DNA from 3 places in the Bradyrhizobium sp. 63_E2_N1_3 genome. Region 3 is predicted to be linked to each of the others. Evidence: predicted binding sites of a transcription regulator. Region 3 holds the regulator's gene; each other region holds the start of a gene.

Region 1 (3,272 bases), 3.0 Mb from region 3:
ACCGCGCCGTTGACGGTATCGAACACCGGGCGGATCGCCTCGATCGCCTGCGCGATGCGATGCACGGCGTCGGCCGAGCCGGCGGCGTCGCGCTGAAGCGCGTCGATCTTCCTGGTGATCTCCTCCGTCGCGCCCTGGGTCTGCACCGCGAGCGCCTTCACTTCGGTGGCGACGACCGCAAAGCCCTTGCCGGCCGCACCCGCACGCGCGGCCTCGATGGTCGAGTTGAGCGCGAGCAGCGTCGTCTGCCGCGCGATCTGCGCGATCAGATTGACGACATTGCCGATGGCGGCGGAGGATTCGCGCAGGCGGTCGACATTGGCGCGGGCTTCCTGCGCCGCGGCGCTGGCTTCGTCGGCGAGCTTGCCGGCCTCGCGCACCTGCGCGCCGATGCCTTGCGCGGACTGGGTGAACTTGTCGGCGGCATGGGCGAAGGTCGAGGCGTTCGACTGCGCGGCATTGGTCCGACCGGTGAGGGCGTCGGTGCGCTCGCGAATGTCCGCGAGCGTTGCCGCGGTCGCCTCCGCGCCGCCGGCCACCGAATTGGCGGCGCGCTCGAGCTGGCGGATCATGGCGCCGAGCTCGAGTTCCAGCAGTTCCAGGATTTCCCTGGCGGAATCGCCCTCGGCCGACAGGGCGGGCGCGGGATCGGCCGGCGACGGCGCGGCCTGTGGGGGTGCCACGGGCGTGGACAAGTCGGGCAGACGCTTCCGAAACAATGCGAACGCCATCAGGTCACTCTTGTCGGGGAACGGGCGGTTGCTATTTTCGCAAGCCGGAATGAAATCAGGGTTAACGGTGCCTGACTCCTAGGCACGGGACACTACGGTATTACCTTAAAGTCGTAGAGCCTCTTTCATTCCGGTGGGTTGGCGGCCTATAAGGCCGCGCTTCCCACGCTCACCTTTGGCGCACGATTCCTTACGAGACACGCATGGCCGGACATTCCCAATTCAAGAACATCATGCACCGCAAGGGGCGGCAGGATGCCCAGAAGTCGAAGCTGTTCGGCAAGCTGGCGCGGGAAATCACCGTCGCGGCCAAGCTGGGCACCCCCGACCCCAACATGAACCCGCGCCTGCGTGCCGCCATCATCGCGGCGCGCCAGGAGAACATGCCGAAGGACAATATCGAGCGCGCCGTCAAGAAGGCGCTCGGCAATGAGGGCGAGAACTATGACGAGATCCGCTACGAGGGTTACGGCCCCGGCGGCGTCGCCGTCATCGTCGAGGCGCTGACCGACAACCGCAACCGCGCCGCCTCCGACATCCGCTCCTTCTTCACCAAGTCGGGCGGCAATCTCGGCGAAACCGGCTCGGTCTCCTTCATGTTCGACCGCACCGGCATCATCGAATACGACCGCAGCGTCGCCTCCGACGACGCGGTGCTGGATGCCGCGATCGAGGCCGGCGCCGACGACGTGGTATCGGGCGAAGGTGGACACGAGATCTACGCCTCGACCGAAGGCTATCGCGACGTCGCCAAGGCGCTGGAAGCCAAGTTCGGCGAGCCGCGCAAGGCCGCTCTGATCTGGAAGCCGCAGAATACGGTCGCGGTCGACGACGAGACCGGCGAGAAGCTTTTGAAGCTGATGGACCTGCTCAACGAGCACGACGACGTCCAGCACGTCTACGCCAATTTCGAGGTGTCGGACGCGCTGATGGCGAAGATTGGCGGCTGAGGTCGCCACCAGCCCCGGATTCCGCTGTCGTCGCCCGGCTTGACCGGGCGACCCAGTATTCCAGAGACGTCTGAGGGAAACGGAGAAGCCGCGGCGTACTGGATACCCCGCTTTCGCGGGGTATGACGTCGGAGGGTGCTGCGGGCAGCGCGGCGATCTCCGACGAGCCCCACTTCCCCTGTTACTTCCGTTCTGTTTCTGTTTCCCCCACCGCAGCCAGCCGCTATCACTGGCCCATGACTGCGCTCCCGATTCGTGGCCCCGTTCGCATCATCGGCATCGACCCCGGCCTGCGCCGCACCGGCTGGGGCGTGATCGAGGCCGAGGGCAATCGTTTGATCTACGTCGCCTGCGGCTCGGTGGAACCACCGGACGATCTGCCGCTGGCGAGCCGGCTGCTCGCGATCCATGAGGGGCTTGCCGCCGTCCTGTCCGGTCACAAGCCGATGGAAGCCGCGGTCGAGCAGACCTTTGTGAACAAGGACGGCGTCGCGACGCTGAAGCTCGGCCAGGCCCGCGGCGTCGCCATGCTGGCGCCCGCGATGTTCGGCATTACCGTCGCCGAATACGCGCCGAACCAGGTCAAGAAGACGGTGGTCGGCGCCGGCCACGCCGACAAGCACCAGATCGCGATGATGCTGAAGATCTTGCTGCCGAAAGCCGAGCCGCCGTCAGCGGACGCCGCCGACGCGCTCGCCATCGCGATCACCCACGCCCATCACCGCCAGAGCACGGCGCTCAGGCTGAAGGTGGTGGGGATATGATCGATCGTCATGCATCGCCGGCGTCATGCCCGGGCTTGTCCCGGGCATCCACGTTCTTTCTCGTCGATGTCAAAGGCGTGGATGGCCGGGTCAAGCCCGGCCATGACGAGAGAGAAGTGCCTGCCGTAGCTGAGGTCCCGAGATGATCGGCAAGCTCAAGGGCCTGATCGATTCCTACGGCGAGGATTATGTGCTCCTCGACGTCGGCGGGGTCGGCTATCAGGTGCATTGCTCGGCCCGCACGCTGCAGCATCTGCCCTCGCCCGGCGAGGCCGCGGTGCTGTCGATCGAGACTTATGTCCGCGAGGACCAGATAAAGCTGTTCGGTTTCCGCACCGATCAGGAGCGCGAATGGTTTCGCCTGCTCCAGACCGTGCAGGGCGTCGGCGCCAAGGTCGCGCTCGCCGTGCTCGGCACGCTGGCGCCTTCCGATCTCGCCAACGCGATCGCGCTGCGCGACAAGGCCGCGGTGGCACGCACGCCGGGCGTCGGCCCCAAGGTTGCCGAGCGCATCGTTACCGAGCTGAAGGACAAGGCGCCAGCCTTCGCCAATGTCGATCCCGCCGTCGTCCATCTCGCCGGCGCCGTCGACGACCAGCGCGCGCCGCGCCCGGTGGCGGACGCGATCTCTGCGCTGGTCAATCTCGGCTACGGCCAGCCGCAGGCGGCTGCGGCCATCGCATCGGCATCGCGCAGCGCGGGCGAGAGCGCCGAGACCGCGCAACTCATCCGGCTAGGCCTGAAGGAGCTGTCGAAGTGAGCGCGGCCCACGCCAATCCCGTCGCCGCCCTGCTTCGTCGCCTTTCGCGCGTGGCCGGTATCGTCGT
Region 2 (3,272 bases), 2.9 Mb from region 3:
GGCTGCGGCACGTCCAACGCAAAACTGCGGAAGTCCGGCAGCTTCAGCTCCTTCTTCAGCAGGCCGCCATTGGCGTGCGGATTGGCGCCCATGCGCCTGTTACCGTCGGGCGCCAGCGCCTGGAGCTCGGGAATGAGCGCGCCGCTGCCGTCGAACAGCTTCTCGGGCTCGTAGCTGCGCATCCAGTCTTCGAGGATTTTCAGATGCGCCGGGTTCTCGCGACAGCTCGCAACGGGAACCTGATGCGCGCGCCAAAAGCCCTCGACCTTCTTGCCGTCGACCTCCTTCGGGCCGGTCCAGCCCTTCGGGCTGCGCAGCACGATCATCGGCCAGCGCGGCCGCTCGACGCTCTTGCGGCCGTCGCGGGCATGCTGCTGGATCGAGCGGATGCTGGCGAGCGCGACGTCGAGCGCATCCGCCATGGCCTGGTGCATCAATTCGGGATCGTCGCCCTCGACGAACAGCGGCTCGTGGCCGAACCCGCGGAACAGGTCGCGGATCTCCGCGTCGCGCATCCGTCCGAGCACGGTCGGGTTCGCGATCTTGTAGCCATTGAGGTGCAGGATCGGCAGCACAGCGCCGTCATGGGCGGGATTGAGGAACTTGTTCGAGTGCCAGGACGCCGCGAGCGGGCCGGTTTCCGCCTCGCCATCGCCGACGACGCAGGCGACGATCAGGTCGGGATTGTCGAATGCGGCGCCATAGGCATGCACCAGCGCGTAGCCGAGTTCGCCGCCTTCGTGGATCGAGCCTGGCGTTTCCGGCGCCGCGTGGCTCGGAATGCCGCCGGGGAAGGAGAACTGCCTGAAAAGTTTTCGCAATCCGTCTGTATCGCGCGCGACGTCAGGATAGATCTCGCTGTAGCTGCCTTCGAGATAGGTGTTGGCCACCATGCCCGGGCCGCCATGGCCGGGACCGCAGATATAGAGCACGTTGACATCGAGCGCGCGGATGACGCGGTTGAGATGGGCGTAAATGAAGTTCAAACCGGGCGTCGTGCCCCAATGGCCGAGCAAGCGCGGCTTGATGTGCTCCGGCCGCAACGGCTCGCGCAGCAGCGGATTGTCGAGCAGATAGATTTGCCCGACGGAGAGGTAGTTCGCGGCGCGCCAATAGCGATCGAGCAGATCGAGCTCGCTGCTCCCTGAGGCCGATTGTCGTTGATTTGTCATGTTCCTGCTGACCTTCACCCAGCGATCGACACCAACTTTGTTCCGGTGCGATTGATCCCTGTCCGGCATCGAACAGGATCGCCGCGACGGGTGTGTTGCGTGAGGTCAAGGGACCGCGCCCGAAATTTGGGCGGCTACTGTGCATGGGGTTGTTTTTGAGTTTTTTGTTTGTGTTCTTGATTTGTTCCTTTTGCGTGCTATCTTGGCTTCATGAGTCCAGCATCCTCTCATGCTCTCAAGCACCCGCCGGTCACGGCGCCCTCCGAGCCGGCGGGTGCGGACTCTGATTTTCCCGAACTGGCGGTCGCCATCGACAAACAGCGCAGGCGAGGGCGGGGCGCCCAGTCCAATGCCAGCGGCCGCTTCGAGGCCGAGGCCCGCGTCGCCTTCGACGATGGCTGGCAGAGCCTGGAGGAGCTGCCGCCGTTCAAGACCACCGTCGGCGTCGATACCTCGCGCAAGGTGATCACCCGCAACGAATCCCCCGATATTGGCTTCGACCGCTCGATCAATCCGTATCGCGGCTGCGAGCACGGCTGTGTCTATTGCTTCGCGCGGCCGACGCACGCCTATCTCGGCCTGTCGCCGGGGCTCGACTTCGAGTCAAAGCTGTTTGCCAAGCCCGATGCGCCGGCGCTGCTCGAGAAGGAGCTGGCCGCGACCGGCTACGAGCCGCGGATGATCGCGATCGGGACCAACACCGATCCGTATCAGCCGATCGAGCGCGAGCGTAAGATCATGCGCGGCATTCTCGAAGTGCTGGAGCGCGCCGGCCACCCCGTCGGCATCGTCACCAAGTCGGCGCTGGTCACGCGCGACATCGACATTCTCGCGCGGATGGCCAAGCGCAATCTCGCCAAGGTCGGAATTTCCGTCACCTCGCTCGATCCAAAGCTGGCTCGCACCATGGAGCCGCGCGCATCGACGCCGCCGAAGCGGCTGGAGGCGCTGAAGCAGCTTTCGGACGCGGGTATTCCGACCACCGTGATGGTCGCGCCCGTGATCCCCGCGCTGAACGATTCCGAGATCGAGCGCATTCTCGATGCCGCCGCCCATGCCGGCGTCAAGGAAGCCTCCTACGTGCTGTTGCGGCTGCCGCTGGAGGTTCGCGATCTCTTCCGCGAATGGCTGATGGCCAATTATCCAGACCGCTACCGCCACGTCTTCACCCTGATCCGCGACATGCGCGGCGGCCGCGATTACGACGCGAAATGGGGCGAGCGGATGAAGGGCACCGGACCGATGGCCTGGACCATCGGCCGCCGCTTCGAGATCGCCTGCGACAGGCTTGGGCTGAACAAGCGGCGCTCCAAGCTGACGACGGATCACTTTGCGAGGCCGAAGCGGAACGGCGATCAGCTCAGCCTGTTCTGATCGGGAAACGGAAGAGGCGTAGCATGAGCCAGGAACTTACCGCGCCGGTGCCGCGGCTCACGGTCATCACACTGGGTGTGAGCGACATTCGTGCCAGCATCGCCTTCTATGACGCGCTCGGCTTCTCGCGTCGGCTGAAGGCGACCGGCGAGGCCGTCGCCTTCTACGATACCGGTGGTCCGGTGCTGGCCCTGTTTCACTGGGACAAACTCGCGGCCGACGCCAAGTTGCCGGACAATCCGAGGCCCGCGACCTTCCGCGGCATGACGCTCGCCTGGAACTGCGCCACGCGCGGCGAGGTCGATGCGGTTCTGGCCTTCGCCGTCGGCAAGGGCGCGGCGCTGCTGAAAGCGGCGCATGAGACCGACTACGGCGGTTATTCCGGCTATTTCGCCGACCCCGACGGCCATCCCTGGGAAGTCGTGGTCGCGCCCGACATCGAGGTCGGTGAGGACCGGCGGGTGCATCTGGCGGAGTAGGCGGCTGGTCTGAATAACGGGAATTGTCCGGGGTTCCCGGTTGCGCCGGCCGGGCCGCTTGCGCACGATCCCGCCCATGATTCGGGACAAGTCCACCAGGAAGCCGGCCAAAGACGCGCCAAAGAAGGGCGCGTCGAAGAAGGATGCCGCCAGGAAGGCAGCGCCTGCGAAGACGGCCAAGGGGGCGGCCAAGGCCCCGGCCGGTAGGCAGGGCGCCATCATCGCCGTCGCATCGCCGACCTTCCGC
Region 3 (3,272 bases):
GCGGTGCCGTAATAGCCGTCGACGAGCGCCATCTCGTGGGAGGTTTCGGCATCGTTGTGCCAAAGCTCGATCGCGCCGACATGGGCCTCGTCGTCGCCGCAGAACAGCACCATGACGGCCTGCAGGAACTCGCCTGAAAACACCGGCACCGCCACGCCGCAGGTCAGCCCGGCGGCGATGGCCTGATCGGTCCGCTTGAAGTAGGAATCGGTGAATCTGGTGAGGATCACGGGGTGGCCGCTGGCCCAGGCCTTGCCGGGAAGCCCCTCGTCATATCCGAAATGCAGATCCTCGCTCACGTCCCTGAACGCGGACAACCCTTCCCCGTAGAGGCCGCCGCCGAATTCCAGCCGCATCCGCGTGCGGTCAGGCACCCAGAGTTCAACGACGCGAATGAAGGTCTTCATCGAACGTGCCCGCCGCCTCAAGCCGCACCAAGCATCGGCCATTTGGCTGCGGAACGGACGTTCAAAATTCAGGCAGGACAGCGCAAACTTCGTGCGGTGGGAGACGCCACGGCTTGGTCCGCCCGATGGAGTTTCGCGGGACACAAACGACACCATCTCGCCGGCCTCGGCCGGCGATGGCGATTTCAATCCTGGCCCGACCTGCCGGCCGGGAATGGCTGCATCAGCCGATCGGCAGGCGGGTGATGGTTGTCCGGCTGTCGGTGATGGTCTGCGGCTTGTGCTCGCGCTCGCCGAGCGGCTGGGTCACCGGTAGCTGCAGCACGGTCGCGCGCTGGCCTTCGACCAGCTGCGTCACCAGCACGGATTTGCCGTCGGGGAATTCGATCGCATCATGATGGCGATCGGGAATGTGCGGATCGATCTTGCCGAACTTGCCGACGCGCGAATTGACGGTGCGCGTCCAGATCCAGCGATTGTCGTAGCGGACGTTGTCGGCGAAGGCGAGCTCCGTCCCCGGGAGCAGGCAGACCGCGACGGTCGGATCGGCCGCGGAGGCAAAGCCGCGCGTCGAGGTGCCGCGGAAGGTTGTCGTGACGATCGTCTCGCCGACTTCGGCGGGACGCGACGCGACGGCATGCAGGCTGTAGTCACACATCGGGTGCTCCTCATGCAGGGATAGCGACCCACGTCTCTTAATCGAGGCGCAGGCCTCTATCAGAGTGGAAATACCAAACGTTCTGCCGGGTTGTAGGCAAATCTACGGCTCGCCGCCGCAGGCCGCAATCACATTAACTTTCCCGAATCCACCAGGAACAAAGCCCGCCCCTTTGCATTCTGCAGGCGCGTGTCAGCGCCCCGGAGGCGCCGACCAGCCGGAATATTGCCAGCCCGGCCGCGACGGTTGGTCGACGGCGTCGAGGGCCTTGCGGACTTGCTCGCTCATGGCGGTATCCTTGCGGACATGGGGCCGCGATTGCGCGGCCAAGGCTTGCACGGCCAAGGCTTGCACGGCCAAGGCTTGCACGGCCAAGGCTTGCGACGCTGATGCTGCGATCAGCGCCACAGCAACTGTGCTCAGAACGATCCGGCGCATGACTTCTCCTCGAACCTGAAGGCCGCGAAGCAGGGCTGCTTCGCGCGGCGTGCCGAGGATTTACCGCTGGAGGAGGGGCCGGATAATCTGCGCGAAACCAGAAAGACTATCCAGCGGAAGCGGACAATCGTCCGCTCCAATCTCGGATCGGCGATGCCGATCGAAAGCGCGCGGGGCGCCCAATAACCGATACCGGCACGTCCGGTATCAATACTTCCGGTACAGCCCGATCAGCTTGCCCTGGATCTTCACCCGGTTGGGCGGGAGGATGCGGACCTCATAGGCGGCGTTGGCGGGCTCGAGCGCGATCGAGGCGCCGCGGCGGCGGAAGCGCTTCAGCGTCGCCTCCTCGTCGTCGATCAGCGCCACCACGATATCGCCGGTATCGGCGCTCTCGTTGCGCTGGATCAGCGCCATGTCGCCGTCGAGAATGCCGGCCTCGACCATGGAATCGCCGCGCACTTCGAGCGCGTAATGTTCGCCCGAGCCGAGCATGTCAGGCGGTACGCTGATGGTGTGGCTGCGGGTCTGCAAGGCCTCGATCGGCGTGCCGGCCGCAATGCGGCCCATCACGGGCACCGCGACGGGGCGCTCGCCCTCGTCCGCTGGCGGGCTGGAAGTCGTGCGGACCTTGCCGAGATTGCCTTCGATGACGCTCGGCGTGAAGCCGCGGCGGCTGCCGGCGGCGGCCTGAAGCTCGGGCAGCTTGATCACCTCGATGGCGCGGGCGCGGTTGGGCAAGCGCCGGATGAAGCCGCGCTCCTCGAGCGCGGTGATCAGGCGATGGATGCCCGATTTCGAGCGCAGGTCGAGCGCGTCCTTCATCTCGTCGAAGGAGGGCGGCACGCCGCTTTCCTTCAGCCGTTCGCTGATGAACCGCAGGAGCTCGTATTGTTTGCGCGTTAACATCTCGACCAAAATCCCCCGGTTGATGTCGTTCGATTCCGAGACGCTGAATTCAGCAGTAAGCCGCTACATTCTCGAAACAAATCATGAACGGACACTATATGTTCGATACATGTTCCGCAACTGCTTAATTTACCGTGAACGCGACAAAGTTCGCGGAACGCACGCGAACGAAGCGATCAGACGGGCAGTCGCAAGACCTCGCAAGGCGCGCCGGCTTCGGCCTTCGGCGCGAATGGCGCGCGCACGAGAAGTGCCTGTGCCGCAGCGAGATTCGCAAGCAGCGAGGAATCCTGGTGATTGACGGGGAGGGCGAGGAGCGTGCCGTCATCGCGCAGCTCGAGGCGTGCGCGCAGATAATCCTCGCGCTGGTCATTGGCGCCGACATCGCGGCCCAGCACCGCAGGTTCGCGGCGGTGATGAATCATCGAACGGCCCGAAAGCGCGCGAATCAACGGCACCATGAACAGGAAGCCGCAAACGTAGGATGACACGGGATTGCCGGGCAGGCCGATCACGCGCATCGCGCCGAGCCGCCCATTCATCATCGGCTTGCCCGGTCGCATCGCGATCTTCCAGAACGCCATCGAGATACCTTCGTCCCTCAGCGCCTGCTGGACCAGATCGTGGTCGCCGACAGAGGCGCCGCCGGTCGTGATCAGGATGTCGGCGCCGCTTTCCCGCGCGCGGCCGATGCCGGCCGTGGTGGCCTCCAGCGTATCGGCGGCAACGCCGAGGTCGATCGTATCGGCGCCCTCGCTGCGGGCGAGCGCGTGCAGGGCGTAGCCGTTGGAATAGACAATCTGGCCGTGGCCCGGCGTCGTACCCGGCATCACCAGCTCGTCGCCGGTGGCGAGGATCGC

What was found. The regulator LexA, encoded in region 3, represses DNA repair genes until DNA is damaged. The targets are predictions, from matches to a motif close to TGTTCNNNNTGTGTTCNG.
Region 1: a site for LexA is predicted at 1,870-1,887, ahead of ruvC (crossover junction endodeoxyribonuclease RuvC). Genes of this name have one in related genera too.
Region 2: a site for LexA is predicted at 1,344-1,361, ahead of AB7531_RS34455 (PA0069 family radical SAM protein). Genes of this name have one in related genera too.

Annotation. Positions count from the first base shown of each region.
Region 1 is NZ_CP197235.1:1,389,845-1,393,116, forward strand. It holds gene AB7531_RS06390 (methyl-accepting chemotaxis protein) at 1-731, opposite strand, end outside; gene AB7531_RS06395 (YebC/PmpR family DNA-binding transcriptional regulator) at 935-1,681, shown strand; gene ruvC (crossover junction endodeoxyribonuclease RuvC) at 1,918-2,445, shown strand; gene ruvA (Holliday junction branch migration protein RuvA) at 2,588-3,205, shown strand; gene AB7531_RS06410 (hypothetical protein) at 3,202-3,272, shown strand, end outside.
Region 2 is NZ_CP197235.1:7,253,087-7,256,358, reverse strand. It holds gene AB7531_RS34460 (phosphoketolase family protein) at 1-1,172, opposite strand, end outside; gene AB7531_RS34455 (PA0069 family radical SAM protein) at 1,383-2,546, shown strand; gene AB7531_RS34450 (VOC family protein) at 2,570-3,025, shown strand; gene AB7531_RS34445 (ribonuclease HII) at 3,102-3,272, shown strand, end outside.
Region 3 is NZ_CP197235.1:4,351,106-4,354,377, forward strand. It holds gene AB7531_RS20680 (GAF domain-containing protein) at 1-407, opposite strand, end outside; gene AB7531_RS20685 (hypothetical protein) at 631-1,065, opposite strand; gene AB7531_RS20690 (hypothetical protein) at 1,258-1,503, opposite strand; gene lexA (transcriptional repressor LexA) at 1,711-2,412, opposite strand; gene AB7531_RS20700 (molybdopterin molybdotransferase MoeA) at 2,589-3,272, opposite strand, start outside.